Linked DNA regions of Phenylobacterium zucineum HLK1. The protein of the gene in region 2 interacts with the protein of the main gene of each other region in a pairwise test. Links are inferred from orthologs where the notes say so. Each region holds a gene or a part of one and is shown on either strand. Other genes may lie near its edges. The genes, in order: PHZ_RS17135, secA, secG and secB.

Evidence for each region.
Region 1: the proteins of secA (region 2) and PHZ_RS17135 interact in binary tests that used the Escherichia coli proteins (3 or more experiments, as listed by UniProt). The link is inferred for Phenylobacterium zucineum HLK1 from one-to-one orthologs.
Region 3: the proteins of secA (region 2) and secG interact in binary tests that used the Escherichia coli proteins (3 or more experiments, as listed by UniProt). The link is inferred for Phenylobacterium zucineum HLK1 from one-to-one orthologs.
Region 4: the proteins of secA (region 2) and secB interact in binary tests that used the Escherichia coli proteins (3 or more experiments, as listed by UniProt). The link is inferred for Phenylobacterium zucineum HLK1 from one-to-one orthologs.

What each region holds. Positions count from the first base shown.
Region 1 is NC_011144.1:3,510,464-3,517,682, forward strand. What follows is about bases 1,324-4,322. They hold PHZ_RS17135 (YbgC/FadM family acyl-CoA thioesterase), read left to right. Parts: upstream 1,324-2,599; coding sequence 2,600-3,046; downstream 3,047-4,322. Other genes in these bases: ruvA (Holliday junction branch migration protein RuvA), read left to right, coding at 1,324-1,572; ruvB (Holliday junction branch migration DNA helicase RuvB), read left to right, coding at 1,569-2,603; tolQ (protein TolQ), read left to right, coding at 3,100-3,801; PHZ_RS17145 (ExbD/TolR family protein), read left to right, coding at 3,803-4,291; PHZ_RS17150 (hypothetical protein), read left to right, coding at 4,288-4,322. Outside these bases: PHZ_RS17115 (hypothetical protein), read right to left, coding at 1-159; crossover junction endodeoxyribonuclease RuvC, read left to right, coding at 318-845; more of ruvA, read left to right, coding at 958-1,323; more of PHZ_RS17150, read left to right, coding at 4,323-5,082; Tol-Pal system beta propeller repeat protein TolB, read left to right, coding at 5,106-6,398; peptidoglycan-associated lipoprotein Pal, read left to right, coding at 6,466-7,026; tol-pal system protein YbgF, read left to right, coding at 7,031-7,219.
Region 2 is NC_011144.1:831,189-838,701, forward strand. What follows is about bases 4,221-7,513. They hold secA (preprotein translocase subunit SecA), read right to left. Parts: upstream 7,175-7,513; coding sequence 4,421-7,174; downstream 4,221-4,420. Other genes in these bases: PHZ_RS04115 (flavin-containing monooxygenase), read right to left, coding at 4,221-4,334; PHZ_RS04125 (GxxExxY protein), read left to right, coding at 7,375-7,513. In the rest of the region: PHZ_RS04105 (serine hydrolase domain-containing protein), read right to left, coding at 1-982; PHZ_RS04110 (alkyl/aryl-sulfatase), read left to right, coding at 1,103-2,983; more of PHZ_RS04115, read right to left, coding at 2,943-4,220. UniProt on the Escherichia coli protein: Required for protein export, interacts with the SecYEG preprotein conducting channel.
Region 3 is NC_011144.1:1,957,099-1,964,208, reverse strand. The notes cover bases 1,251-4,140. They hold secG (preprotein translocase subunit SecG), read left to right. Parts: upstream 1,251-2,415; coding sequence 2,416-2,865; downstream 2,866-4,140. Other genes in these bases: PHZ_RS09645 (CTP synthase), read left to right, coding at 2,929-4,140; PHZ_RS09655 (GNAT family N-acetyltransferase), read right to left, coding at 1,765-2,304; PHZ_RS09660 (VOC family protein), read right to left, coding at 1,314-1,727; tpiA (triose-phosphate isomerase), read left to right, coding at 1,251-1,306. Outside these bases: PHZ_RS09670 (peptidylprolyl isomerase), read right to left, coding at 1-432; more of tpiA, read left to right, coding at 563-1,250; more of PHZ_RS09645, read left to right, coding at 4,141-4,569; PHZ_RS09640 (DUF4440 domain-containing protein), read right to left, coding at 4,566-4,997; rpmF (50S ribosomal protein L32), read left to right, coding at 5,144-5,326; PHZ_RS09630 (enoyl-CoA hydratase), read right to left, coding at 5,393-6,166; eno (phosphopyruvate hydratase), read left to right, coding at 6,292-7,110. UniProt on the Escherichia coli protein: Subunit of the protein translocation channel SecYEG. Overexpression of some hybrid proteins has been thought to jam the protein secretion apparatus resulting in cell death; while this may be true it also results in FtsH-mediated degradation of SecY.
Region 4 is NC_011144.1:2,470-9,492, forward strand. Bases 1-2,803 are described here. They hold secB (protein-export chaperone SecB), read right to left. Parts: upstream 1,747-2,803; coding sequence 1,255-1,746; downstream 1-1,254. Other genes in these bases: coaE (dephospho-CoA kinase), read left to right, coding at 1-462; dnaQ (DNA polymerase III subunit epsilon), read left to right, coding at 520-1,224; timA (TIM44-related membrane protein TimA), read left to right, coding at 1,938-2,555. Also shown: PHZ_RS23825 (MltA domain-containing protein), read left to right, coding at 2,988-3,644; PHZ_RS00045 (Smr/MutS family protein), read left to right, coding at 3,641-4,147; PHZ_RS00050 (sugar 3,4-ketoisomerase), read left to right, coding at 4,233-4,640; PHZ_RS00055 (DegT/DnrJ/EryC1/StrS family aminotransferase), read left to right, coding at 4,637-5,740; PHZ_RS00060 (HAD-IIIC family phosphatase), read left to right, coding at 5,737-7,023. UniProt on the Escherichia coli protein: One of the proteins required for the normal export of some preproteins out of the cell cytoplasm. It is a molecular chaperone that binds to a subset of precursor proteins, maintaining them in a translocation-competent state.

The DNA.
Region 1 (7,219 bases), 2.7 Mb from region 2 along the record:
GCGGTCCGCCTCCCGCAGTTCGGCCTGCACGATCGAGGCCAGCTCGCGGTACCGTTCGGCCATCCGCCTGAGGTGGTCGCGCGCCGCCGCGTCCGCGGTCTTCGCCGCCGCCGTCTCGGCGAGGGCGGCTTGCTTCAGGTAGTGCTCGACGCGGCGCATAGGGAACCTCGAACCTGGGAGGCGTCCTATCTGGCGCCGTCGCGTACCGGCGTCCAATCGACTTTTTTGCAGTGCAGCATAGAGCGGACTTATGGCTCCGCTTCCGGCCCGGCCGGCGTAGGTCACCTTTCGGCAAGCTTTCACGGTTCATCTGCGGCATGCTGGAACAGACGATGAACGCGATTCGACCCGTCCGCATCCTGGGGCTCGATCCGGGCCTGCGCCGCACCGGCTGGGGCGTGGTGGCGTGCGAGGGCGCGCGCCTGAGCCACGTCGCCCACGGGGTCATCGCCCCGCCGGACAAGCTGCCCTTCGCCGAGCGCCTGCTGGTGCTGCTCTCGGGGATCGAGGCGATCATCGCCGAGCACGCCCCCGACGAGGCCGCCGTCGAGGAGACCTTCGTCAACGACAACGCCCGCTCGGCCCTCAAGCTGGGCCACGCCCGCGCCATGGCCCTCGTGGCCCCCGCGCGCGCCGGCCTGCCCGTCGCCGAGTACGCCGCCACCGTGGTCAAGAAGGCGGTCGTCGGGACCGGCGGCGCCGACAAGGCGCAGGTCGGCTGGATGATCGCCCGCCTGCTGCCCGCCGCCGGCAAGACGACCGCCGACGCCGCCGACGCGCTGGCGGTCGCCATCGCCCACGCCCACGCCCGCACGGCCGCCAACCGGACATGGCGGGTCGCCTGAAGCGGCGGACAAATCACCGTGTCCGAGGTTCCCCCTCGCGCGGGCGCGCGGTACGTGAGCGGGAACGCATGCCGAACGTGATTCGCCCCTTCCAACCGCTGGAGCGCGCGCCTTGATCGGCCGCCTGCGCGGGCTCGTCGCCGAGGTCGGCGAGGAGGACGCCCTGATCGACGTGATGGGCGTAGGCTACGTCGTGCGCTGCGGATCGCGGACGCTCTCGCGCCTGCCGGCGGTGGGCGAGGAGACGGTGATCCACGTCGAGAGCGTCTTCGGCGAGCAGACGGGCGTGACCCTCTACGGCTTCCTCGGCCGCGACGAGCGCCGGGCGTTCGTGACGCTGCGCACCATCCAGGGCGTGGGGCCCAAGGCCGCGCTCGCGGTCCTCGACGTCCTCGCCCCGCCCGAGCTCGCCGCCGCCGTCGCGCGCGAGGACAAGGCCGCCGTCGCCCGCGCCAACGGGGTCGGCCCCAAGCTCGCCCAGCGGATCGTCGTCGAGCTGAAGGACAAGCCGATCTCCGACGGCCCCGTCGCCGCCTTCCACGCCCAGGCGACGACTCCCCAGCCGATCAAGGTCTCGGCCGCCGGCGAGGCGGTCGCCGCCCTGATGGGCCTGGGGATCGCCGAGCCGCAGGCCCGCCGGGTGGTCGAGAGCGCCGCCCTGCGCCTGGGTGAAGAGGCCGAACCGCCGGCGCTCATCAAGGCCGCGCTGCAGGAGCTGGGACGGTGAGCCGGATCGTTTCGGGGGAGGCCCAGCCGTTCGAGCCGGCCGACCGGGCGCTGCGGCCGCAGACGCTGTCCGAATTCGTCGGCCAGGAGCAGGCCAAGGCGAACCTCTCGGTGTTCATCGACGCCGCCCGGGGTCGGGGCGAGGCCCTGGACCATGTGCTGCTGTTCGGCCCTCCGGGCCTCGGCAAGACCACGCTCGCCCAGATCCTGGCCCGCGAGCTGGGCGTGAACTTCCGCGCCACCTCTGGGCCGGTGCTGGCCAAGGCGGGGGACCTGGCGGCCATCCTGACCAACCTCGAGCCTCGCGACGTCCTGTTCATCGACGAGATCCACCGCCTGGCCGCCAATGTGGAGGAGATCCTCTACCCGGCCATGGAGGACCACGTCCTCGACCTGGTGATCGGCGAAGGTCCCTCGGCCCGGTCGGTGCGGATCGACCTCGCCCCCTTCACCCTGGTGGCGGCCACGACCCGCGCCGGCCTGCTGGCGACGCCGCTGCGCGACCGGTTCGGCATCCCGGTGCGGCTGGAGTTCTACACCCACGACGAGCTCGCCAGGGTGCTGCTGGGCGCCGCGGCCAAGATGGGCGCGCCGCTCGATCCGTCGGGCGCGCGAGAGATCGCCGCCCGCGCTCGGGGCACGCCGCGCGTGGCCGGCCGGCTGCTGCGCCGGGTCCGCGACTTCGCCGCCGCCGACGGCGCCGAAGTGATCGACCGCAAGGCCGCCGCCGCCGCCCTGGCCCGACTGGACGTGGACGAGGTGGGCCTCGACGCCCTCGACCGCCGCTACCTGCGGGCGCTGATCGAGAACTACGCCGGCGGCCCGGCCGGGGTGGAGACCCTGGCCTATGCGATCGCCGAGGCCCGCGACGCCGTCGAGGACGTCATCGAGCCCTTCCTGCTGCAGCAGGGCTTCATCCAGCGCACGCCCCGCGGCCGCATGGCCTGCGCCAAGGCCTACGAGCACCTGGGCCTCCAGGCGCCGCGAAACCTCGGGGGAGCCGCGCCGCCCGCGGATCTGTTCGACAAATGAGCCACGAGCCCAGCGCGGGGTGGCTGGAAGGCCGCGAGCACGTCCTGCCGGTGCGGATCTACTACGAGGACACCGACTTCACCGGCGTCGTCTACCACGCCAACTACCTGCGCTATTTCGAACGGGGGCGGAGCGACTTCCTGCGCGTCTGCGGGATCGGCCACCAGGCGCTGCTGGAGCTGCCCGAGCCCGCCGCCTTCGCGGTCACCCACATGGCCATCGACTTCAAGCGCGCCGCGCGCATCGACGACGCCCTGCATGTGCGGACCACCTACGACGCCGTGAAGGGGCCGCGCCTGTTCGTCAGCCAGCGAATCCTGCGCGGGCAGGATCTGATCGCGCAGGCCAGCGTCGAAGCCGCCTGCATCGGCCTGGACGGCCGCGCCCGACGCCCGCCGCCAGGCCTGGTCGAGCGGCTGAAGCCGCTCTTCGCCGCGCCATAAGTTCGCCACCGATCCCCGCCAAGCACGCCGCAAAGAAGACGAGAAGGACCTCGATGGACCCGGCCGCCGTCACTCCCGAAAGCTTCAACATCGTCAACCTGTTCTTCCAGGCCGACTGGGTCGTGAAGCTGGTGATGATCGGCCTGGCCCTGGCCTCGCTCTGGTCGTGGACGATCATCCTCGACAAGCTGTTCCGCTTCGCCGCCCTGAACCGCGAGGCGACCCGCTTCGAGGACCAGGTCGCCTCGGGCCGCAGCCTGGAGGACGTCGCCGCCGAGGCCGGCGAGCGGCCCGCCCACGCCCTGCCCCGCATGCTGCAGGGCGCGCTGAAGGAGTGGCGTGACGCGCGCCAGAAGGGGCCGCCCACCGAGGCCCAGGTGGCCTTCCTGATCCAGCGCATCGACCGCCACCTCGATGCGGTCATCGCCCGCGAGAGCGCGCGGGTGGAGAACGGCCTGGGCGCCCTGGCGATCGTCGCCACCGCCTCGCCGTTCATCGGCCTGTTCGGCACGGTCTGGGGGATCATGAACTCCTTCCAGGCCATCGCCATCCAGAAGAACACCTCCCTGGCCGTGGTGGCCCCGGCCATCGCCGAGGCGCTGTTCGCGACCGCCATCGGCCTGGTGGCCGCCATCCCGGCCTACATCGCCTTCAACGCGTTCTCGACCTCGGCCGGCAAGTACGCCGCCCGCCTCGAGGGCTTCGCCGACGACCTGTCCACCGCCATCCAGCGGCGGCTGGCGGAGCGGGCCTGACATGGCGCTGTCGGCCAACGACGCCTTCGCCGCCGGCGGCGGGCGCCGCAACCGTCGCCGTTACGGCCGCGGCCGGCGCGGCGCGCTCTCCGAGATCAACGTCACCCCGCTGGTGGACGTGATGCTCGTGCTGCTGATCGTCTTCATGATCTCGGCGCCGCTGCTGACCGCTGGGGTGCCGGTCGAGCTGCCCAAGACCGAGGCGGGCGCGATCCAAGACCAGCCCGAGCCGCTGACCGTCTCCATCCGAGCCGACGGCTCGATCTATCTCGGCGAGGATCCCGTGCCGTTCGCCGGCCTGGCCCCCCGCATGCAGGCGCTCAGCGAGGGCCAGAGCCGGCCGGTCTACGTCCGCGCCGACCGCCATGCGACCTATGAGGTGGTGGCCCAGGTGATGGCCGCGCTGTCCACCTCGGGCTTCTCATCCATCAACCTGATCACCGACACGGGCGGCCCCTCGTCGGGCGCCGAGGAGCAGGCCGGCCCGTGAGGCGCATCGAGGTCTCGCCCGCGGCCTTCGGCTCGCTCGCGCTGCACGCGGGCGTGGCCGCCGCGCTGATGATCTCCTGGGGCGCGCGCGACCTGAAGGTGGGCGCGGTCGTGCCCGTTACCATCGTCTCGTCCGCCCCCGACCTCGACACCCGTCCCGCGCTGCAGGCTCCCGAGACCCAGGAGGCGATGGCCGAGACGCCCGTCCCGGACGCCGCGCCGACGCCCGAGCCGCCCCAGCCCCAGCCCCCGCCGGCCCCGCCGCAGCCGCAGCCCGCGCCCACGCCCAAGACGCCCGCCCCCGCAGCCAAGGCGCCCGCCCCCAAGGCCGCGCGACCGACGCCGAAGACCAAGGAGTCCAGCGAGGATTTCTTCGCGAGCCTCGAAAGCTCGCTGGCCAAGAGCCGCCCCTCGCCCGCCGCCAAAGGGCCCTCCCGCGCCGAGACCGCGCCCGACGCCCGCAACACCGCCGGCCGGGGTCTCGCGGCCGGCGCGGACATGCAGGGCCTCGTCCAGGAGCTGCAGCGCCGCTGGAATCCCAACTGCACGGTGGAGGGCGGCCGGGACGTGATCGTCCGGGTCGTGTTCAACATCGGCTCGGGCGGCCAGCTCGTCGGCCAGGTCACGTCCCAGATCACCGGCGGCCCCCGCGACGCCGTGGGCCAGGCCGCCGCCGAGCGGGCCGAGCGCGCCGTCTACGCCGCCTCGCCCTTCCGCGGCCTCTCGCGCGACTACTATGGTCAGCGCATCGCTGTGAACTTCAACGCCCGGGAGGCCTGCGCCGACCGATGACCGAACCGATCCGGAGCCTTTGCATGCGGCTGAAGCCCTTGATGCTCGCCCTCGCCTGCCTGTTCGCCGCGGGCCTCACCGTCCAGCCCGCCCGGGCCGAGATCGAGGTCAACGTCAACCGCGGCGACGTCCAGCCGCTGCCGATCGCCGTGCCGGCCTTCGGCGGCCAGCAGGGCGCCGACATCGCCCAGGTGATCAGCGCCAACCTCCAGCGCTCGGGACTCTTCCAGCCGCTGGACCCGGCGGCGTTCATCGAGCGCGACGTCAACATCGCCGTCCAGCCGCGCTTCGCCGACTGGAAGCAGATCAACGCCCAGGCCCTGGTGAACGGGCAGGTGACCGTCGAGGGCGGCCGGCTGCGCGTCGACTTCCGCCTGTGGGACGTTTTCGCCGAGCAGCAGCTGCTCGGCCTGCAGTTCACCTCCAGCCCCGAGAACTGGCGCCGCGTCGCGCACAAGATCTCGGACGCCGTCTACGAGCGGCTGACCGGCGAGAAGGGCTACTTCGACACCCGCGTGGTGTTCGTCGCCGAGAGCGGCCCCCGCGGCAAGCGCGTCAAGCGCCTGGCGATCATGGACCAGGACGGGGCCAACCCCAGCTACCTGACCGACGGCTCGTACATCGTCATGACCCCCCGTTTCTCCTCGAACAGCCAGGAGATCACCTACATGTCGCTGCGGCCCGACGGCTCGTCCATCTGGCTGTTCAACCTCGAGACCGGCCGCCGCGAGAGCCTCGGCAACTTCCAGGGCATGGTCTTCGCCCCGCGCTTCTCGCCCGATGGCGGCCGGGTGGCGTTCTCGGTCGAGCGCGGCGGCAACAGCGACATCTATGTGATGAGCCTTTCCAGCCGCTCCAGCACGCGGCTGACGTCGGATCCGTCGATCGACACCTCGCCGTCGTTCTCGCCGGACGGCCAGAGGATCGTGTTCAACTCGGACCGGTCGGGCTCGGCGCAGCTCTACGTCATGGGCGCCGACGGCTCGAACCCGCGGCGGATCTCCTTCGGCCAGGGCCGCTACACCACCCCGGTCTGGAGCCCGACAGGCGAGTTCATCGCCTTCACCAAGCAGACGGGCGGGCAGTTCCACATCGGCGTCATGCGCGCCGACGGCTCGGACGAGCGGCTGCTCACCTCCAGCTATCTAGACGAGGGCCCGACCTGGGCGCCGAACGGCCGCGTGCTCATGTTCTCGCGCGAAACGCCCGGCGGCGCGCCGCGGCTGTGGAGCGTAGACGTGACCGGGCGCGTTCTACAGCCTATGCCGTATCCGGGATCGGGCTCGGACCCGGCATGGTCGCCGCTCCTTAACTAGCTTGCGCCCAGATTCCGCCCGATAGACCCTGACGATGGAATTCCATCCGAGACACGAGGAGACCCAGATGTTGCGAAGCGTGAACACGGGCGCGGCCCTGCGTCTGGCCCTGGTGGCCGCGGCGGCGACTTCGCTGGCCGCGTGCGCCAGCCGGCCCAAGCCGCAGTACGAGACCGCCCCGCCCACCACGCCGCCGCCGGCGGACCAGGGCGCCCCGACGCAGCCCCCGGTCGCGCAGCAGCCGCTGGCCCCCGTGCCGGGCTCGGCCCAGGACTTCGTCGTCAACGTCGGCGACCGGGTCTACTTCGACCTCGACCAGCACGACGTGCGCACCGACGCGCGGCCGCTCCTCGACGCCCAGGCCGAATGGCTGCGCCGCTATCCCCAGGTGCGCGTGCGCATCGAGGGCAACGCCGACGAGCGCGGCACCCGCGAATACAACCTGGCCCTCGGCGCGCGCCGGGCGAACTCGGTGCGCGACTACCTCGTGAACCGCGGCGTCACCTCGGACCGGATCTCGACCATCTCCTTCGGCAAGGAGCAGCCCCTCGATCCGGGCACGACCGAGGAGGCCTATCAGAAGAACCGGAACGCCCGCACGGCCATCGTGAGCGGCGCCCGCCAGTAACCGCATGAGTCAGATGACGCGCAGCCGCTTCGTCCTTCCCGCCCTGGCGTTCGCCGTCCTTGCGACGGCGGCGCCGGCCACGGCCCAGACGCCCTTCCCGGCGACCCCGGCCGAGGATCCGCTCGACTCGCGCGACGCCCGCCGGGTGGAGCGGATGGAGAAGGTCGTCCGCGAGCTGCGCGCCATCGTCTTC
Region 2 (7,513 bases):
TCCCCATGCCGTAGCTGGCCGCCCGGTCGCAGCCCTCGGGATCGGACCGCCGCTGCACGGTGGCGTAGGTCTGGGGACGGGCGATCTCGCGGATGCTGGCGCGGGCCAGGATCCCGTCCTCGGGCCCATCGCGCGGCGGCCAGGCGGCGAGCTCCCAGGCCATGTAGCGGGCGTAGTCGTTAGCGCTGGTCAGGAGCCCGCCCATCGCCCCGAAGGCGCCGGGACCCGGCGCCGGCTCGGGCGTCCAGCGCCCGTCCTCCCACCGATAGCCGCGGGCGAGGCGCCCGGCCGGGACCTTGCCGATGTCGAACGTGGTCGAGGCCATGCCCAGCGGCGCGAGGAAGCGGGCGCCGATGTAGTCGGCGTAGGGCGTCCCCGAGGCGTTCGAGACCACCCGGCCGGCGAGCGCATAGCCGAAGTTGGAATATTCGAACGCCGTCCCGGGCGCTCGCGAGAACGGGACGCCCGCCGCGACGAAGCGCGAGAAGTCCGGCTCCGCCATGTCGAGATGGCGGTCGCCCCAGGGGTCGTCGGTGACGAAGCCGCCGGCGTGGCTGAGAAGGTCGCGGACGGTGATCTTCGGGCTGTCCGTCGTGGGATACTTCAGCGCCTTCAGCTCCGGCACGTACTGCTCGGCGGGGGCGTCCAGCGACAGCCGGCCCTCGTCCCTGAGCTTCAGCGCCGCCAGCGCGGTGAAGTTCTTGGACATCGAGGCGATGCGGAAGACGGTGTCGGCCGTGACCGGCGCCTTCGTCTCCACGTCCTGCACGCCCAGGGTCCGGACGTAGGCCAGCTTGCCGTCGGCCACGACGCCATAGACGAGGCCGGGGACGTTCTGCTCGCGCATGAAGGCCTCGAATAGCGGGTCGATCTCGGCGAAGGCGGCCTTCTGGTCCCCCGTCTGCGCCGCCACCGGCCCGATCAGGCCGAACCCGGCCAGGCAGAACGCGGCCAGCGCCGCCGCACAGCTTGCGAACTTCATCTCTCGTCCCCCATCCGAACCGGCAGAAGCGCCGACAGGGGCCCGCCTCGTCAAGTTACGTCGGGGCAAGGTTGCCAGGGTCGCGCCGCGGGCTCATCCCTCGGGCGGGAGGTGCGTCACATGAGGAAGCTGACGATCGGCGCCGCGCTGGGCCTGGCGCTGGGCCTTGCCCTGGCCACGGCGGCGCAGGCGGGGCCCGACTTCGCCGACCGGCAGGACTTCGAGTTCGCCGAGCGGGGCTTCGTCGCCACGCGGGCGGACCCGAGGATCACCGCCGCCGATGGCCGGGTCGTCTGGGACCTGTCGGCCGACGCCCACCTCGCGGGACCCGCGCCGGCCACCGTGAACCCCAGCCTGTGGCGGCAGGCGCAGCTCCTGTCGAAGCACGGCCTCTTCAAGGTCGCCGACGGCGTCTGGCAGGTCCGCGGCTTCGACCTCGCGAACGCCACGTTCATCGCCGGCAAGACCGGCTGGATCGTCATCGACCCGCTCACCTCGGCCGAGACGGCGCGCGCCGCCCTCGACCTCGCCAACCAGACGCTGGGGGTGCGGCCGGTGACGGCCCTCGTCTACACCCACAGCCACGTCGACCACTTCGGCGGCGCCCGCGGCATGGTCGAGCAGGCCGACGTCGACGCCGGGAAGGTCCAAGTGATCGCGCCCCAGGGCTTTCTGGAGCACGCGGTCTCCGAGAACATCATCGCCGGCCCCGCCATGCAGCGCCGGGCGGCCTACCAGTTCGGCGGCGGCCAGCCGCGCGGCCCCGAGGGGCCCATCAGCTCGGGCATCGGCCAGGCGGTCAGCTCCGGGACCCAGACGCTCATCCCGCCGACGCTGGAGATCGAACGCACCGGCCAGACCCTGACGGTCGACGGCGTGCGCCTGGAGTTCCAGGTGACGCCCAACACCGAGGCGCCGGCCGAGATGAACATCTACCTGCCGGACCTGAAGGCGCTCAGCCTGGCCGAGAACGCCAACGCCACCATGCACAACGTGCTGACGCCGCGCGGCGCCCTGGTGCGTGACGCCAAGCTGTGGGCGGACGGCCTTTCGGAGTCCCTGCGCCTCTACGGCGACCGGACCGACGTGCTGTTCACCAGCCACGCCTGGCCCCGCTTCGGTCGGGAGACGATCGCCGCCTACGTCGCCAGCCACCGCGACGCCTACAAGTACCTGCACGACCAGACGGTGCGCCTGATGAACGAGGGCCTCACGGGCCCCGAGATCGCCAACCGGCTCAAGCTGCCGGAGGCGCTGGACCGCGAGTGGTTCAACCGCGGCTACTACGGCACGCTCAGCTTCAACAGCCGGGCGATCTACCAGCGCTACATGGGCTGGTACGACGGCAATCCGGTGAACCTCGCGCCGCTCGATCCGGTCGACGAGAGCGCCCGCTACGTCGCCGCCATGGGCGGGGCGGGCAAGGTGCTGGCGCAGGCGCGCCGGGCCTACGACGCCGGCGACGACCGCTGGGCGGCGACCCTGCTGAACCGGATCGTGCTGGCCGATGCGACGAACGTGGCCGCCCGCGAGCTCCTGGCCCGCGTCTACCGCCGCCAGGCGGCGGCGGCCGAGAGCGCCATCTGGCGCAACATGTACCTGACCGGCGCCCAGGAGCTTTCGCAGGGCGTGCGGCCGGGGCCGGCCCGCGCCGGCTCGCTCGACATGGTCCGCAGCACCCCGACGCCGATGCTGCTCGACCTCCTGGCGGTGCGGCTGGATCCCGCCAAGTCGCGGGGGCAGGCGGTCAGCCTCGACCTCGTCTTCCCGGACCGCGACGAGCGCTATCGGGTGGCCGTGCGCAACGACGTCCTCACCTACGAGGCCGATCCCAAGGGCGCGGCCGAGGCGGTGTTCGTCCTGCCGCGGGCCCAGTTCCTGGCGGCGGCCCTGGCGGGGGCCAGGCCGCCGGCGGCCTCGGAGGGCGAAGCCGGGGCGCTCGTCCGCCTGCTGGGCTTCCTCACGCCGCCGCGGCCGGACTTTCCGATCGTGACGCGCTGACCGCGCGGGCGGGAACTGGCAGGGCGTAGCCGGCGGCCTTCGCCCGCTTCCCGCCGCGCTCGATCTCCTTCAGGAGGTCGTGGACGTAGATCCCGAAGTCCACCTGGATCGTGTGCCTGGCCGACTTGTAGTAGGGGCCGAGGTGCAGGGCCTCGTCCTTGGCGGTGACCTGCGCCATCTCCGCGGGCGCGGGCGGCTTGTAGCGGCCCACGAGGTAGGCGCCGGCGAGCTTGGCCTGCTGCTCGGCGAAGTTGACCAGCGTCGGCAGGGGCTGGGCCAGGCCCATGAAGAACAGGTTCGGGATTCCCGGCTTCATCATCCGCTTGAACAGCGGGAAGCGGTGCTCGGCGTCCGGCAGCAGCTCGGGATCCGTGAAGAACGGGAAGCTGATCCTGTAGCCGGTGGCGTAGACGATGGCGTCCACGTCCTCGACGCTGCCGTCCTCGAAGCGGACCTTCTTGCCCATCAGCTCGGCGATGTTCGGCTTGAACTTCACGTCGCCGCAGCCGGCCCGGGTCAGGAACTCGCCCGAGACGGACGGGTGCGCCTCCAGCGGCTCGTGGTCGGGCTTGGGCAGGCCGTAGTCCTCCATCCGCCCGATGGCCCGCTTGATTTTCTTGCGGGCCAGCGCCAGGCCCAGCTTGCGCGGGAACCAGGGGGGCAGGGCCGCCTTGTCCGCCGGCCGGCCGTCCATGTACTTCGGCAGCACCCAGACGCCGCGCCGGGCGGCGACCCAGAGGTTCCTCGCGATCGGCCGCTGGGACAGCTCCGAGGCGATGTCCATCGCCGAATTGCCCATGCCGACGACGACGATGTTCTTGCCGCGCATGTCCACGGGGTCGAACGGGTCGCGGTATTCGTGGGCGTGGAAGGCCGGCCCGTCGAAGGCGCCGGGATACTCCGGGATGCGCGCGTCCCAGTGGTGGCCGTTGCAGACGAACAGCACGTCGTAGAGGCGAGTCTCACCGGTCGACAGCGTCACCGACCAGAGCCCCTCCGCCGTGCGCTCGGCGTGGGTGACCGCGGTGTTGAAGGTGATCAGGGGGCGCAGGCCGAAGTGGTCCACGTAGTCGTGGAAGTACTTCAGGAGCTGGGCGTGGTGCGGGAAGTCGGGCCAGTCGGCGGGGACCGGATAGTCCTCGAAGGCCAGGCGCCACTTCGACGTGTCGATGTGCAGGCTCTCGTAGCAGGCCGACAGGCCGTTCGGGTTTTTGAAGTACCAGTTGCCGCCGATGTCGTCCGACATCTCGAAGCAGTCGAACGGCACGCCCAGGTCCTTCAGCCGCTTGGCGGTCGTGAAGCCGGAACAGCCCGCGCCGATGATGCACGCCTTCGGCAGCGCCTGGGCCATGGTGGTTTCTCCCCTAAGTCGTCGGGGAGAGTTTCACGGCCTTCCGTGGGGGCGGGCAACCCTCCCTTGCCGGGAGGGACGCCGCCTCACACCAGCGCGCCGTGGCAGTGCTTGAACTTCTTGCCCGAGCCGCAGGGGCAGGGCTGGTTGCGGCCGGTGTCCTCCCAGCCGTCGGGCAAGGAGGTGACGGGAAGGGCCTGGCGCTGCTCGGGCGAGATGTTGTCGGGCACGAAGCCGCGCTCGGCCTCGTTCTCGCCGGTCAGCGGGTCGAGGTGGACCTCGAACATCTCCGGAGGCGGCGGCGCGGGCTCCTCGAACTGGAACTCCACCGTCATCAGCCAGCGGGTCACGTTCTGGCGCAGGTCCACCAGCAGCTTCTCGAACAGCGAGAAGGCCTCGGTCTTGAACTCGTTCAGCGGGTCGCGCTGGCCGTAGCCGCGCAGGCCGATCACGTTGCGCAGGTGGTCGAGGTGCATCAGGTGCTCGCGCCACTGCATGTCGATGGTCTGCAGCAGGAAGCTCTTCTCGACGTTGCGCATGTGGTCGCCCACCAGGGCGTTGCGCTCGGCCGCCCGGGCGTCGGCGGCCTGGACGATGCGCTCCTCGATCTCCTCGTTGGCGATGCCGTCCTCGGCGGCCCACTCGGCGATCGGCAGCTCCAGGCCCAGGTACCGGCGAACGTGGTCGTCCAGGCCCGCCACGTCCCACTGCTCGGCGTAGGCCTTGGGCGGCAGGTGGCGCTGGACGAAGTCGGCGATGGTGTCGCGGCGGAACTCGGCGACAGCCTCCGAAAGGTCGGTCGCCTCCATGAACTCCTGGCGCTGCTCGAACACGGCCTTGCGCTGGTCGTTCACGACGTCGTCGTACTTCAGCAGGTTCTTGCGGATTTCGTAGTTCCGCTGCTCGACGCGCTTCTGGGCGGTGGCGATGGCGCTGTTCAGCCACTTGTGCGTGATGGCCTCGCCTTCCTGCACGCCGAAGGTCCGCATGATCGCGTCCAGCCGGTCGCCGGCGAAGATGCGCAGCAGGTCGTCCTCGCACGAGAGGAAGAACTTCGAGTGGCCGGGGTCGCCCTGGCGGCCCGTCCGGCCGCGCAGCTGGTTGTCGATCCGCCGGCTCTCGTGGCGCTCGGTGCCCAGCACGTAGAGGCCGCCCGCGGCCAGGGCCTTCTCCTTCAGGTCCTTGATCTCGGCCTCGATGATCGCGCGCTGGGCGAAGGCCTGCTCGGGCGTCGGCTCGGCGCCCTGCGCCCGCTGCTCGTCGCGCCACTTGGCCAGCTTCATGTCGACGTTGCCGCCCAGCTGGATGTCGGTGCCGCGGCCGGCCATGTTGGTGGCGATGGTCACCGCGCCCGGCACGCCGGCGTCGGCGACGATCAGGGCCTCCTGCTCGTGGTAGCGGGCGTTCAGCACGCTGTGCGGGATGCCGGTCTGCGTCTTCCCGTCGACCTCGAACTTGTGCGCCTTCAGCAGCTCGGAGAGGTGTTCCGACTTCTCGATCGAGACGGTGCCCACGAGGATCGGCTGGCCCCGGCGGTAGCACTCCTCGATCTGCTTGATGATCGCCTGGTTCTTCTCGGCGCTGGTCCGGTACACCTCGTCGTCGTCGTCGATGCGCTGGATCGGCCGGTTGGTCGGGATCTCGGCCACGTCCATCCGGTAGATGTCGAGGAACTCCTGGGCCTCGGTGGCCGCCGTGCCGGTCATGCCCGACAGCTTGGAGTAGAGGCGGAAGTAGTTCTGGATCGTCACCGAGGCCAGGGTCTGGTTCTCGGGCTGGATGACGGCGCCTTCCTTGGCCTCGATGGCCTGGTGCAGGCCTTCGGACAGGCGGCGGCCATGCATCATGCGGCCGGTGAACTCGTCGATCAGGATCACCTCGCCGGCGCGGACGATGTAGTCCTTGTCGCGGGTGTAGAGCACGTTCGCCCGCAGCGCCTGGTTCACGTGGTGCACGACCGAGACGTTCGCCGGGTCGTACAGGCCCGCCGAGTCCTCGGCCAGGTGCCCCGCCTCCTCCAGGATCTGCTCGATCCGCTCCGAGCCTTCCTCGGTGAGGATGACCTGGCGCTGCTTCTCGTCGTGGTCGTAGGTGGTCGGGTCCTTGACCAGCTCTTTGATGAGCAGGTCGATGGTCTTGTAGAATTCCGAGCGGTCCTCGGTGGGACCCGAGATGATCAGCGGCGTGCGCGCCTCGTCGATCAGGATCGAGTCCACCTCGTCGACGATCGCGAAGTTGTGGCCGCGCTGGACCATCTCGCGGGAGTCGTAGACCAGGTTGTCGCGCAGGTAGTCGAAGCCGAACTCGTTGTTCGTGCCGTAGGTGATGTCGCTGGCGTAGGCCGCCTGGCGCTGGCCCTGGGACAGGCCGTGGACGATCACGCCCGTGGTCATGCCCAGGAAGCCGTAAACCTGGCCCATCCATTCGCTGTCGCGCTGGGCCAGGTAGTCGTTGACGGTGATGACGTGGACGCCCTTGCCCGCCAGGGCGTTGAGGTAGACGGGGGCGGTGGCCACCAGCGTCTTGCCTTCGCCGGTCCGCATCTCGGCGATCCCGCCCTGGTGCAGGACCATGCCGCCGACAAGCTGCACGTCGTAGTGCCGCTGGCCCAGCACGCGCTTGGCGGCCTCGCGCACCACGGCGAAGGCCTCGTCCAGCAGCTGGTCCAGGGTCTCGCCCTTCGCCAGGCGGGCCCTGAACTCGTCGGTCTTGCCCCGCAGCTCGGCGTCCGAGAGGGCCTGGATCTTGGGCTCCAGCGCGTTGATCTTCAGGACACGCGCCTGCATGCCCTTGACCTTGCGGTCGTTGGAGGAACCGAAGAACCGTTGGAAGATGCTCAAGGGAAGGCGTCCGTTGTGCGAGGCGTCGGCGGCGACTGAAGGGGCCCTGCGCCCGCCGGCAAAATAGGCCCGTCAGAGGGCGCGCGAGACTTAAGCAGCCCCCCTCCCAGTGTCAACGCGGCCGACTGGCGCCACATCCGCCCTGCAGCAGACGATGTTCCGCTATTGTTCCGGTGGCCGGCGTGCGTTATCGTTGGAGCATGGACGAGGACCGGCCCGGCGGGAATGTGCTCCATGCTGATGAGGTTTTCCTCATTCAGGGCGCGATCTTCGAAGTCAACCGGGCGCTGGGAGGCGGCTTCCTCGAAGCGGTCTATCAGGAGTGCCTCGGGATCGAGT
Region 3 (7,110 bases), 1.1 Mb from region 2 along the record:
GTTCTCGGCCAGGCGTTGCTGGAAAGTGTTGCGGTCGAAGCGGCCGCTGATCGGATCGAAGAAGGCCGGGATCTTCGAGATCTCGGCCACCAGCAGCTTGTCCGACGGGCGGATGCCGATCTTGTGCAGCATCTCGGCGAAGGCCTCGCGGGTGGCCAGGCCGTTCAGCACCTGGCGGTCGATGCCGTTGGCCTCGGCCATCTCGGGCGTGATGGGCTGGCCGGCCTGCTGTTCCAGCCGCTTGCGGTAATCCTCGTACTCGCGCCGGAATTCGGCCGAGGTGACCACCCGCGAGCCGGCCTTGATGACCTGGTCGCCGGTGGCGCCGCTGAATACGTCGTTGATGCCGAAGACCGCGAAGCTGACGATCAGCAGGCCGATCAGGACGGCGGCGACCCAGGACTTCGCGAACTGGCGGATGGCGGCGAGCATCAGGAATAACCCTTTCCGGGGCGCAGGCGTGCGGGCCGGTATAGTGGAGGCCGCTTCCGTACGGCAAGGAGGTGACAGGCCGCCCAGCTTGCCTTAACCGCGCCGGCCATTGCGACGTATGTGAGGCAAGATGACCGCTCCCAAGCCGCTGATCGCCGGAAACTGGAAGATGAACGGGCTGGCCGCCGCGCTGTCCGAGGCCAAGGCCGTGGCCGCCGGGGCGGCCGCGAGCGCCGCGCGCGTGGCGATCTGTCCGCCCAGTCTGCTGGTCCACCGGATGAGCGAGGCGCTGGCGGGGACGCCGGTGCTGGTCGGCGGTCAGGACTGCCACACGGACGAATCGGGCGCCTTCACCGGCGACGTCTCGGCCGAGATGCTGGCCGACGCCGGCGCGAAGCTGGTGATCCTCGGCCACTCCGAGCGGCGGTCGGGCTACCGCGAGACCGACGCCCTGGTGGCGGGCAAGGTCAAGGCGGCGCTGCGCGCGGGGCTGGAGCCGATCGTCTGCGTCGGCGAGACGCTGGAGGAGCGTAAGGCCGGCCAGGCGCTGGCGATCGTCACGCGCCAGGTCCGCGGCTCGCTGCCGACCGAGCTGGCGGGCAAGGCCTTCGCGGTGGCCTATGAGCCCGTGTGGGCGATCGGCACCGGCCTGACGCCCACCACGCCCGAGATCGAGGAAATGCACCGCGCGATCCGGGCCACCCTGGTCGAGATGTTCGGCGAGGCGGGCAGGGCGGTCCCCATCCTGTACGGCGGCTCGGTGAAGCCGTCGAACGCGGCCGAGATCCTGCACGCCGACGAGGTGGGCGGCGCGCTGGTGGGCGGCGCGTCCCTGAAGGCGCAGGACTTCCTCGGGATCGTGAACGCCCTCTAGGGCCCCCTCAGGCTCCGGGGCCCTTCAGCTCGACCGTGTTGCCCTCGGGGTCCTGCAGGTAGATCGACCAGCCGTCGCCGTCGGCCCCGTAGCGGGGGCCTTCGTCCGTCACGGCGACTCCGTGAGCGGCCAGGTGATCCTTGATCGCCTGGGCGTCGTAGGGACGCACCTGCAGGGCGAAATGGTCGAGGTTGCGGCCCTCGGCGCCGGGCCCGGCGCCGCCCATCCGCCCCAGCGGGCCGTCGAGCGTGACGAGGTCGATCATCTGCGGCCCGCAGCGGATGTGGGTGAGTCCGATCTCCGGACGGTCGCGGTCCACCGAGAGCCCCAGCACGCCGCAGTAGAAGGCGAGCATCCGCTCCTTGTCGCGGACGCGCAGCACGATGTGGTCGAAGCCGGCGACGACGATGGGCTGGGTCATGGCGGGTCTCCCTGCCGTGGAGATAGGGCCGCCCAGCCTAGAGCAGAAGGCCGAACAGCCGCACGTCCCGCCGCTCGCCGTCCTCCAGGATGTGGCCGCGCAGCAGGCCCTCCTCCTCGAAGCCGAGCTTCTCGAGCACGCTCTCCGAGCGCCGGGCGCCCAGGTGCGTGCGGGCGGTCAGCTTCCGCAGCCCGTTCGCCGCGGCGAAGGCGATCACCGCTCGCATCGCCTCCAGGCCATAGTCCTCGCCCGAGGTCTGCCGGCCCAACATCAGGCCCACCTGGGCCCTGCGATGGCGCCGGTCGATCTCGGTAATGTCGAAGCAGCCGACGAACGCCCCGTCCGAGAGCCGGCGCATGGCCCAGCGCATGGCGCGCCCGGCCGCCATGTCCTCGACGTGGTTGCGGACCACGCCGGCGACGACGTCGGGGTCGTTGGGCTCGGGCGCCTCCCAATAGGCGAGCACCTCCGGGTCTGCGAGGAGGGGGAAGATCGCCTCGGCGTCCTCGAGGGTCAGGGGATTGAGCCGGAGCCGTTCGGTTTCGAGGATCGGCAGGCGCTGCAGGTCGAGAATCATCACTTGTCCGACGGAAGCGACCCGCTACCTATGGCCTTGGGCCCGCCTCGGTGGTAGAGCGCGCGCTTCATTTCGGCGGGGTGTGTCCGCCGCGCACTGGAAAGACTGTCCATGCTGCTCACGCTGCTCCTCGTGATCGAGGTCATCGTCGCGTTCTTCCTGATCGTCGTGGTCCTGCTGCAGCGGTCCGAAGGCGGGGCGCTGGGCATGGGCGGCGGGCCTTCGGGCTTCATGACCGCGCGCGGGGCCGGCGACCTGATGACCCGGATCACCTGGATCCTGGGGTCGGTGTTCTTCGTGCTGGGCCTGCTGCTGACGATCATGGCCGGCCGGGAAGGGGGCTCCTCGTCCGTGGTCGACCGCCTGAAGGTGGACGCCATCGATCCGAACAGCCTGAACCAGTCGGCGCCCCAGCCGACCCCGGCCGCGCCGGCGCAGGGTGGCCCCGCGCCGCTCCAGGCCCCCGCGCCCGTGGTCGGCAATCCGTTCGGCGCCCAGCCGGCCCCGACCGCTCCGCAACCGGCTCCCCAAACGGCCCCCGCGCCCGCCGCGCCGCAGTAATCCGTGGATAGTTTGCACCACGGGGCGGGCCGCCCCGGCGAATCACGGCTACTCTGAGCGCCCATGGCCCGGTACATCTTCATCACCGGCGGCGTGGTCTCCTCTCTTGGTAAAGGTCTCGCGTCCGCCGCGCTTGGCGCCCTGTTGCAGGCGCGCGGCTACAAGGTCCGTCTGAGGAAACTCGACCCCTATCTCAACGTCGATCCGGGGACGATGAGCCCCTACCAGCACGGCGAGGTCTTCGTGACCGACGACGGGGCCGAGACCGACCTCGACCTCGGCCACTACGAGCGCTTCACGGGCGTCTCGGCCACCCGCGCCGACAACATCACGACGGGCCAGATCTACAAGACGATCATCGAGAAGGAGCGCCGCGGCGACTACCTCGGCGCGACGGTCCAGGTCATTCCGCACGTCACCGGCGAGATCAAGGACTTCGTCCTCTCCGATCCCGGCCCGGATGTGGACTTCGTGCTGATCGAGGTCGGCGGCACGGTGGGCGACATCGAGGGCCTGCCGTTCTTCGAGGCGATCCGCCAGCTGGGCCAGGAGCTGCCCCGCGGGCACGCCTGCTACATCCACCTGACGCTGCTGCCGTTCATCAAGACGGCCGGCGAGATGAAGACCAAGCCGACCCAGCACTCGGTGAAGGAGCTGCGCTCGATCGGCATCCAGCCCGACATCCTGCTGTGCCGGACCGAGTTCCCGATCCCCGAGGGCGAGCGGCGCAAGATCGCCCAGTTCTGCAACGTGCGCCCCAGCGCCGTCATCCAGGCGATGGACAGCGCCAACATCTACGCCGTGCCGTTGGACTATCACCACGAGGGACTCGACACCGAGGTGCTCGACGTCTTCGGCCTGCTGGACCAGGCGCCGAAGCCTGACCTGACCCGCTGGGAAGAGATCTCCCACCGCCTGAGCCACCCCGACGGCGAGGTGAACATCGCCATCGTCGGCAAGTATACGGGCCTGACCGACGCCTACAAATCGCTGGTCGAGGCGCTGGTCCACGGCGGCGTGGCCAACAACGTCCGGGTCAAGTTCGACTGGATCGAGGGCGAGGCCTTCGAGAAGGACGAGGACCTGATCGCCGTGCGTCTGGCCAACGTCCACGGCGTGCTGGTCCCGGGGGCCTTCGGCGAGCGCGGCTCGGAGGGGATGATCCGGGCCGTCCAGTTCGCCCGCGAGCACCAGATCCCGTACTTCGGCATCTGCTTCGGCATGCAGATGGCGATGATCGAGGCGGCCCGGAACCTGGCCGGCATCCGGCAAGCTTCGTCCACCGAGTTCGGCCCGACCTCCGAGCCCATCGTCGGCCTGATGACCGAGTGGACCCGGGGGAACGAGAAGCAGGTCCGCGCCGAGGGGGGCGAGCTGGGCGGCACCATGCGCTGCGGCGCCTATGACGCCGTGCTGGCCCCCGGATCGCGGGTGGCCGAGATCTACGGCTCGACCGCCATCCAGGAGCGCCATCGCCACCGCTACGAGGTGAACATCGGCTACCGCGAGCGGATCGAGGCCACGGGCCTGAAGTTCACCGGCCTGTCGCCCGACGGCCAGCTGCCCGAGATCTGCGAGCGGGCGGACCATCCCTGGTTCGTCGGCGTGCAGTACCACCCGGAGCTGAAGAGCCGGCCGTTCGACCCGCACCCGCTGTTCGCCAGCTTCATCGGCGCGGCCAAGGAGCGGAGCCGGCTGGTCTAGGCCAGGCCCCTTTCGCGCAGCAGGGCCTCCTCGTCGCCCGACACCCAGCCGAAGATCCTGGGTCCCTCGTCGGTCAAGCGTACGAAGTAGGTCACCTCGAAGTCGATATCGGTCTGCGAGCCGTCCTTGCGGCGGTAGCGGGCGCGCCAGCTGACCTTGGCTGTCGCGTGCCGGTCGTCGATAGGCGTGACCGCGACGTCGCGGAGCGTCATGGCCTGGGCGCCTGTGGCCCGGTAGTGATCGTAGCCGGCCCTCATCGCCTCGACGAGCGAGGCGTCGTTCCGCCCCGTCGCGACCCCTTGGGGCCCGGCGGCGATGAACTCGGGCGTGAAGAGGGCGCCCGCGTCCTCGGGCGCCGCCTCGCCGTGCAGGCCGCGGTTGAAGTTGTCCTCGTGGCGGCGGAAGAGGGCGTGGATCTCGGCTTCCATGGTTTCACTCCAACGAGCGTGGGCCGGCAGGGGCTGCATTGGGAGGAACCCGAGGCGGGCGCTTGATCCGAAGCGGCGTTTCATGCATACACCGCCGCTCACGTCGGCGGCCTCACTCGGCCGCCGCAGTCATTTCGAGATTTCCGATGGCCGTTCCCAAGAGAAAAACCTCGCCCTCGCGGCGGAACATGCGTCGCTCGCACCACGCGCTGGGCCCGAACGCCTATCACGAAGACAAGGAAACGGGCGAGCTGAAGCGCCCGCACCACGTCGACCTGAAGACCGGCATGTACAAAGGCCGCCAGGTCCTGACGCCGAAGGAAGACTAAGCCTCATCCGAGGCAGCGATTCCGCGCGGCCCCGTCTGGCGACAGGCGGGGCCGTTCGCATGCGCGCTACTGGCTCCGCCCGCGGGCCTGCACCTTCTCGCGGCGGGCGGCGACCATCTCGGGCGTGACCTCGACGTTGTGCGCGAGCGAGCGCTCGTGCTCCAGCTTGAGCCCCTCGGCCAGGGTCGTCTCGTAGCCGTCGTCGATCATCGCCTTGTATCCGACCAGCATGTCGGCCTCGATGTCGGCCATCTGCCGGGCCAGGGTCAGCGCGGCCTCCATCAGCTCGCCGGGTTCGACGACGCGGTTCGCAAGGCCCCATTCGTAGGCGGTTCTGGCGTCGAGGAAGTTGCCGGTCAGCGACAGTTCCTTGGCCCGATAGGGGCCGATCACGCGCGACAGCTTCTGCGACAGCCCCCAGCCGGGGGTGATCCCGACCCGCGCGTGGGTGTCGGCGAAACGGGCGTTGGTCGAGCAGATCAGCACGTCACAGGCCAGCGCCACCTCGAAGCCGCCGGTGATCGCCACGCCGTTGATCGCGCCGATGATCGGCTTGCGGGTGGCCAGCAGCGCGCGGGCGGGGTTCTCGGCCGGGTCCGTCGTGTTGGCCGCGCCCATGCCCAACGGATCGGACGACAGCTCCTTCAGGTCGAGCCCGGCCGTGAACGCCCGCTCGCCCGCGCCGGTCAGGACGATCACCTTCACCTCGGGGTCGGCGTCCAGCTCGACCATGGCCTGCCGCAGCGCCTGGCGCAGGGCCTTCGACAGGGCGTTCATCGCCTCGGGCCGGTTGAGGGTGACGACGGCGACCCCGTCGAACGGCTTTTCCACCAGCAGCATGATCTTCCTCCCTTGGCGTCCCGGCATGACCGGCCGACGCCGCGGCAAGTCAACCGGGGAAGTCAAGTTGCCCCTGTCGCGGAAGGTGGCTAAGGCTCGCGCGCCGCAACACCCGAGGGAGCTCCATGACCGAGATCGTCGACATCACCGCCCGTGAGATCCTGGACAGCCGGGGCAACCCGACCGTCGAGGTCGACGTGATCCTCGAGGACGGCGCCATGGGCCGTGCGGCGGTGCCCTCGGGCGCCTCGACCGGGGCCCACGAGGCCGTGGAGAAGCGCGACGGCGACAAGGCCCGCTACCTCGGCAAGGGCGTGCGGCAGGCCGTCGATGCGGTGAACGGCGAGATCTATGACGCGCTGTCAGGCTCGGACGCCGAGGACCAGCGCCGCATCGACCGGATGCTGATCGAGCTGGACGGCACGCCGAACAAGAGCCGCCTGGGCGCCAACGCCATCCTGGGCGTCAGCCTGGCCACGGCCAAGGCGGCGGCCAGCAGTTCGGCCCTGCCGCTCTACAAGTACGTGGGCGGCGTCTCGGCCCGCATCCTGCCGGTGCCGATGATGAACATCATCAACGGCGGCGCCCACGCCGACAATCCGATCGACATCCAGGAGTTCATGATCCTGCCGACCGGCGCCGAGACCTTCTCGGAAGCCCTGCGCATGGGCGCCGAGATCTTCCACGCGCTGAAGAAGCAGCTGAAGGACGCGGGCCACAACACCAACGTCGGGGACGAGGGCGGCTTCGCTCCCAACATCGGCTCGGCCGAGGAGGCGCTGGCCTTCATCGTCAAGGCGGGCGAGGGCGCGGGCTACCGCTGCGGCGAGGACTTCCACCTGGGCCTCGACGTGGCCTCCACCGAGTTCTTCAAGAACGGCAAGTACGTGATGGAGGGCGAGGGCAAGACGGTCGATCCCGCCGGCATGGTCGAGTACCTGGCG
Region 4 (7,023 bases), 830 kb from region 2 along the record:
GAGGCCTTCCCGGGGGTTGTGAAGGACGGCCGCGTCGATCGCGAGGCGCTGCGCCAGCAGGTGCTGGGAAATCCCGAGGCGCTGAAGCGGCTGAACGCCATCGTCCATCCCCTGGTCGGCCAGGACCGGGTGCAGTTCTTCAAGGCGGCCGAGGCGGCGGGCGCCGATATGGTGGTGCTGGACATCCCCCTGCTGTTCGAGACGGGCGGCCACGCGAACGTCGATGCGGTGGTGGTCGTCTCGGCGCCCCCCCAGATGCAGCGCGAGCGGGTGCTGGCCCGGCCCGGCATGACCCCGGAACGGCTGGACGCCATCCTCGCCCAGCAGACCCCGGACGCCGAGAAGCGGGCCCGGGCGCACTTCGTCGTCGACACCGGCCAGGGCCTGGAGCACGCCCGCGCCCAGGTGATGACCATCATCGCCGCCCTGCGGGCCGGGACGGACGGAGGGCGCGGCGACTAGCCGCCTGCGCGTTTCCGCCGGTTGAAAGAGGCCGCCGAACCGGGCCATTGAAGGGCCATGGCGCGCGAAATCGTCCTCGACACCGAGACCACGGGCTTCGACCCGCTCACCGGCGACCGGCTGGTGGAAATCGCCTGCCTTGAGATCGAGGATTTCATCCCGACCGGGCGGCACTTCCACGCCTACATCGATCCCTGCCGGGACATGCCGGCCGAGGCCGAGAAGGTGCACGGCCTCTCCACCGCCTTCCTGCGCGGCAAGCCGAAGTTCGAGGCGCCCGAGATCGTCGAGGCGTTCCTGGACTTCGTGGCCGATGCGCCGATCGTCGCCCACAATGCGGCCTTCGACCGGGCCTTCGTGAACTACGAGCTGGGCCTGTGCAGCCGGGCCGAGCTGCCCGACCACCGCTGGATCGACACCCTGGCGCTCGCCAAGCAGCGCTTCCCGGGGATGCACAACTCGCTGGACGCGCTCTGCAAGCGCTTCAAGATCTCGCTGGCGGAGCGCGAGAAGCACGGGGCGCTGATCGACACCAAGCTGCTGGCGGCGGTCTATCTCGAGCTGCGCGGCGGCCGCGAACGGCGGCTGGAGCTGACCTCGTCCGCGGCGGTCAGCGCGGTGCACGCGGCGACGCGCAACAGCTACGGCGCGCGACCGAGGCCGCTGGCGCCCCTCTCCAGCGACGAGGAGCGCGCGGTCCACGCCGCGTTCATCCGCGAGGTGGTCAAGAGCGAGGAGCTCTGGGGCAAGTTCGGGCTGTAGCGTCCCTCCCCGCGAGGGGGAGGGCAGGCGTCAGGCGTGGCCGACCTGTTCCTGTTCCTGGGCCTTGCGGGCCGCGTAGACGCCGGCGAAGTCGATCGGATCCAGCATGAAGGGCGGGAAGCCGCCCTCGGCCGTGACGTCGGCGATGATCCGGCGGGCGAAGGGGAAGAGGTAGCGCGGGCACTCGATCAGCAGCACCGGCTCCAGGTCCTCCGCCGGCACGCCGGCGATCTGGAACACGCCGCCGTAGAGCAGCTCGACCACGAACAGGGCGCCGTCGTCGCGGGTGGCTCTGGCCGACAGCTTCAGGTCCACCTCGAACAGGCCGTCCTCGCGGCCCCGGGCGTTCATCTCGACGCCGAGGTCGATCTGCGGCTGGGTCTGGGCGGCGCGCAGGGCGTCGGGCGCGCGCGGGTTCTCGAACGACAGGTCGCGGATGAACTGGGCGAGGATGCGGATGCCGGGCGCCTGGCCTTCGGCGGCTTCGGGCGCGCCCGGGGCGCCGGCGTCGGTTTCGGACATGATCTGGCTTGAATCCTATCGCAAACGCGGGAGAAACAATCCTATCGCAAACGCGGGAGAAACGCGTCTCTTCGGGCGGCCCGGCTAACATGGCGCCTCAGGGGATGCAACGCCGCCCCTGACGGCGGCGTTCCGGCAGCCTATATTGAGGCGTTGGACGGATCCCCCACGTCCCTAGCCAAGGCAGGAAGTTGCAAGTCCTCGAGCTGATCATCTTCGCCGGCCTCGCGGCCATCGTGCTCTACCAGCTCTATTCGGTGCTGGGCCGGCGCGTCGGGCGCCAGCCGGAGGACCAGGCCGCCGCCGAGCCGGCGCAGGGCTCCGTACGCGCCGTCGACCGGATGGCCGAACCGGCCGACGACGGCGTGGCGCTGACGGGCCTGGCCGCGGTGAAGGCGCTGGACCCCAGCTTCGACGTCGGCCACTTCCTGGGCGGCGCCAAGCAGGCCTACGAGATGATCGTGCGGGCCTTCGCCGACGGCGACCGGGCCACGCTGAAGAACCTGCTCGCGCCGCAGGTGCTGGCCTCGTTCGAGGCGGCCATCGACCAGCGCGAGGCCGAGGGCCGCACCGAGAGCGTCGAGTTCTTCCACCCGCCCCGCGCCGACCTCGAGAAGGCCGACGTCACGGGCGCCGACCTCGGCCGGGTGACCGTCCGGTTCCTGGCCGAATTCCGCAGCCGCACCAAGGGCCCCGAGGGCGAGGCCGTGGACGACCGCCGCACCGCCGAGCTGTGGACGTTCGAACGCAATCTTAAGAGCCGTGACCCCAACTGGATGCTGGTCCACGTCGACGCCGCGGAGGCGTAAGCGCCTTGAACATCGGTCCGGTGCGGGCGGCCCTGGCCGCCCTGGTCCTTACCGCCTGCGCCACGCCCACGGTGGTCCCGCCCGTCGGACCGGCCGTCCCGCCGCACCGGCCTCTGCCGCCGCCCGCGCCTGAGCCTGCGCCGGGAGAGGCGCTGCGCCCGCGCTTCCTCTCCGAGCTGCCCGGCTGGGCGGCCGAGGACCACGCCCAGGCCCTCGAGGGTTTCCGCGCGGGCTGCCAGGCGGTCCGCGATCCTAAGGTGCAGCCGCTGTGCGCCGAGGCCCGGACCGTGGCGGCCGCCGACGCCCGCCGGTGGTTCGAAAGCCGCTTCCTCGCCGAGCCGCTGCCGGGCGAGGGGGTGCTCACCGCCTATTTCCTATTTCGCTCCCGTCTACGAAGCGCGCCGCCGGCCCGACGCCGAGTTCAGCGCCCCCGTGCGGCCGAAGCCCGCCGACCTGGTGAACGGCGCCCCCTACGCCGACCGCGCCGCCATCGAGGCGCGTCCGGCCGACGACGCCATCGCCTGGATGCGGCCCGAGGAGCTGTTCTTCCTGCAGGTGCAGGGCTCGGGCGTGCTGACCTTCGAGGACGGCCGGCGGATGAAGGCGCTCTACGCCGCCAACAACGGCCAGCCCTTCGTCGGCATCGCCAATCCCATGCGCGACCGAGGCCTGCTGGCGCGGGACGCCACCTCGGGCGAGGCGATCCGCCTGTGGCTGGCGGCCAACCGGGGCCCGGCCGCCGACGAGATCATGCGGCTCAATCCGCGCTACGCCTTCTTCCGCCTCGCCCCGGGCGACGGCCGCCCGCCCGCCGGCGCGGCGAACGTGCCCCTGCCCGCCGGCCGGGCCATCGCGGTGGACCCGGCGCACCACGCCTACGGCGGCTTCTACTGGATCGACGCCGAGGCGCCGCTGCTGAAGGGCGCCTTCCCGACCTACCGCCGCCTTGTCGCCGCCCTGGACACCGGCGGGGCGATCAAGGGGCCGGTGCGGGCCGACCTCTACCTCGGCGAAGGCGGCGCGGCCGGAGCCGAGGCGGGGCGGGTGCGCCACACCCTGCGCATGTTCCGCCTGGTCCCCTACCGGTGAAACGGCCGCTGAAGCCCGAGGAGCTGCGGATCTGGTCGCTGGTGGCCGCGACCGTCCACCCGCTCCCGGGGAGGGCGACGCCGAAGCAGCCCGCCCCCCAGAACCTGGACGCCCCGGCGCGGATCGAGCCGAAGCGGCCCGCGGCGGCCAGGCTGGGAGCCGCGCGGGAGGGCGTCGACGCCATCGAGCCGAACCGCAAGACCCGCATCGCCCGCGAGCGCGATCCGATCGGCGCGCGGATCGACCTGCACGGCATGACCCAGGACCGGGCCCGCGCCGCGCTCGAGGCCTTCCTCGCCCGCGCCTGGGACGAGGGCTACCGCTCGGTGCTGGTGATCACGGGCAAGGGCGTGCAGGGCGACGGCGTCCTGCGCCGCCACGCGCCGGAATGGCTGGCCGCGCCGCACCTGGCGCACATCGTCGCGGGGGTGTCCGAGGCGCACCGCCGGCATGGCGGGGCCGGCGCGCTCTATGTCGCCCTGAAGCGCAAGCCTCCGAGGTGAGCCAGGGGGTGAGCCAGGGGGTGAGCCAGGGGATGCAGGCCGCGCTTGGCTCGACTCGCGGTCTCGACTAGCGTCCCGCCGACGCATGTCCGGAAAACTCGCCAACTTCATCGACCTGCCGGTGATCTCGGATCCCCGGGGGAATCTGTGCTTTGCGGAATCGAACCGGCATGTCCCGTTCGCGATCGAGCGGGTCTACTACCTCTACGACGTGCCCAGCGGCTCTATGCGGGCCGGTCACGCCCACCTGGCGCTGAACCAGCTGCTGCTGGCGGTCTCGGGCAGCTTCGACGTGCGCCTGCACGACGGGACCACCGAGGAGGTGGTGACCCTGAACCGCCCGCACCGGGGCCTGCACATCGGGCCGAACCTGTGGCGAGAGATCGAGAATTTCTCGTCGGGGGCGGTCTGCATGGTGCTGGCCTCGATGGTCTACGACGAGAGCGATTACATCCGCGACTTCGACGCCTTCCTGGCTCACGCCCGCCGATGAAGTTCTTCGACCTGGGCCTGGCCGAGGACGGCCTGCGAAGCGAGCTGGACGCCGCCTACGCCCGGGTGATCGATTCCGGCTGGACCATCCTGGGCGCCGAGATGGAGGCGTTCGAGCGTGAGTTCGCCGCCTTCTGCGGGGCGAAGCACGCGGTCGGCGTCGGCAACGGCCTCGACGCCCTGGTGCTGGCGCTGCGGGCCGCCGGCGTCGGCCCGGGCGCCGAGGTGATCGTCCCCTCGCACACCTTCATCGCCACCTGGCTGGCGGTGGCGGCGGTCGGGGCCACCATCATCCCCGTCGAGGCCGATCCTCGGACCTACACCCTGGACCCACAGGCCGCGGCTGCGGCGGTGACGCCGAAGACGGCGGCGATCCTGCCGGTCTCGCTCTACGGCCACCCGGCCGACATGGACGCCCTGATGGAGCTGGCCGCCCGGCACGGCCTCTTCGTGCTGGAGGACGCCGCCCAGAGCCACGGCGCCGAGCACCGGGGGCGGCGGACGGGCGCGCTGGCGCACGCCACCGCGTTCAGCTTCTATCCGACCAAGAACCTGGGCGCCCTCGGCGACGCCGGCGCGGTGACGACCGACGATCCCGCGCTAGCCGACCGCCTGCGGCGCCTGCGCAACTACGGCTCGGAGCGCAAGTACGTCCACGAGGTGGTGGGCGTGAACTCGCGGCTGGATGAGCTGCAGGCGGCGTTCCTGCGGGTCTTCCTGCCGAGGCTCGAAGCCCGGAATGCGCGACGCCGCGAGGTCGCCGCCGCCTACGCGCGGTCGCTGCCGACCGACATCGTCACGCCGCCGGGCGAGGCCGACTGGGCCCGGGCGGTCTACCACCTCTACGTCGTGCGCAGCGCCCGGCGCGACGCCCTGCAGGCGAAGCTGGCCGAGGCCGGCGTGCAGACCCTGATCCACTATCCCACGCCGTGCCACCTGCAGCCGGCGTTCGCCCACCTGGGCTTCCGGGCCGGGCAGTTCCCGCTCGCCGAGCGGCTGGCGGCCGAGGTGCTCTCGCTGCCCATGTGGCCGGGCATGACCCCGGCCGACGCGGAAGCGGTCGCAGCGGCGATCCGGAGGACGGAGGAGGGCGGCTCGTGAGCGCGGCCGGCCTCCTGGAGCCCCTCGAGCAGCAGGCGGCGCTGTTCGCCGCCGCGCCCAACCGATTCAGCCTCATGAAGGCCGCGCGGGGAGCGCCCGCGGGCGAGCGCACGCTCCAGGTGCTGCGCAATCACGCGTTCGAGGGCGCCGCGAGCGTCCTGCCCGCCTTCCTGGGCTTCGCGGGCGCGCCGATGCGGGTCGAGATCGGCGACTACGACGACAGCCTGAACCTGCCCGAGGAGGCCGGGGACGCCCGCCTGGTCTGGCTGGACTACGCCCGCTACGGCCGGCTTGACGACGAGGCGCTCGTCGCCTGGATCGTCGGGCGTCTCGACGCCCTGCGCGCCGCCGCGGCGGGGCCGCTGATCGTGAGCAATGCGCCCGACGCGGGCGACCGCTACGCGGCGCTGAACGGGGCCCTGGCGGCCTGGGCCGAACGCACCCCGGCCGCCGCGGTCCTGCGCCTGGACGAGATCGCCCGGCGACTGGGAGAGCGGACGTTCGACGAGGCCCGCGCCCAGGCGACCGGCACGCGGCTCGGCGAGGCCGCGATTCTGGAATCGGCCCGGGCCCTCGCCTTCGAGATCCTGGCCGGCTTCTTCACCCTGCCGGTCAAGGCGCTGGCGGTCGACCTCGACAACACGATCTACGAAGGCGTCCTCGGCGAGGACGGGACCTCGGGCGTGCGCCTCACCGCGGACCACGCCGCGCTGCAGGCGGCCATCGTCCGCTGGGCCGAGCGGGGCGTGCTGGTGGCGGTGGTCTCGCGCAACGAGGCCGAGGACGTGGCCGAGCTGTTCCGCGCCCGCGCCGACTTTCCCTTGAAGGCCGAGCACGTCAGCGCCTGGCAGGTGAGCTGGGGGGCCAAGTCCGACGCGGTTCGCGCGGCGGCGAAGGCGTTCAACATCGGGCCCGACGCGGTGCTGATGATCGACGACAACCTCGGCGAGCTCGTCGAGGCCGGCGCCCGGGTCCCCGGCCTGCGCCTGCTGCACGCCGGCCCCACCGCGGCCGACGCAGCCCGGGCGCTCGACCTCTATCCCGGCCTGCCCCGCGGCAAGGCGACCTTCGCCGGGCGGGCCGCCGACATCGCCGCCAACGCCGAGCGCGAGGCCCTCGCCCGCGAGCTGGACGAGGAGGAATACCTGCGGGCGCTCCAGGCCGAGCTGGTCCTCAGCCTGGATCCGGCCGAGGACCGCGAGCGGCTGGCCGAGATCAGCCGCAAGACCAACCAGTTCAACTTGGCGCTCGCCCGCCTCGACGAGACGGCGGTGGACGAATAC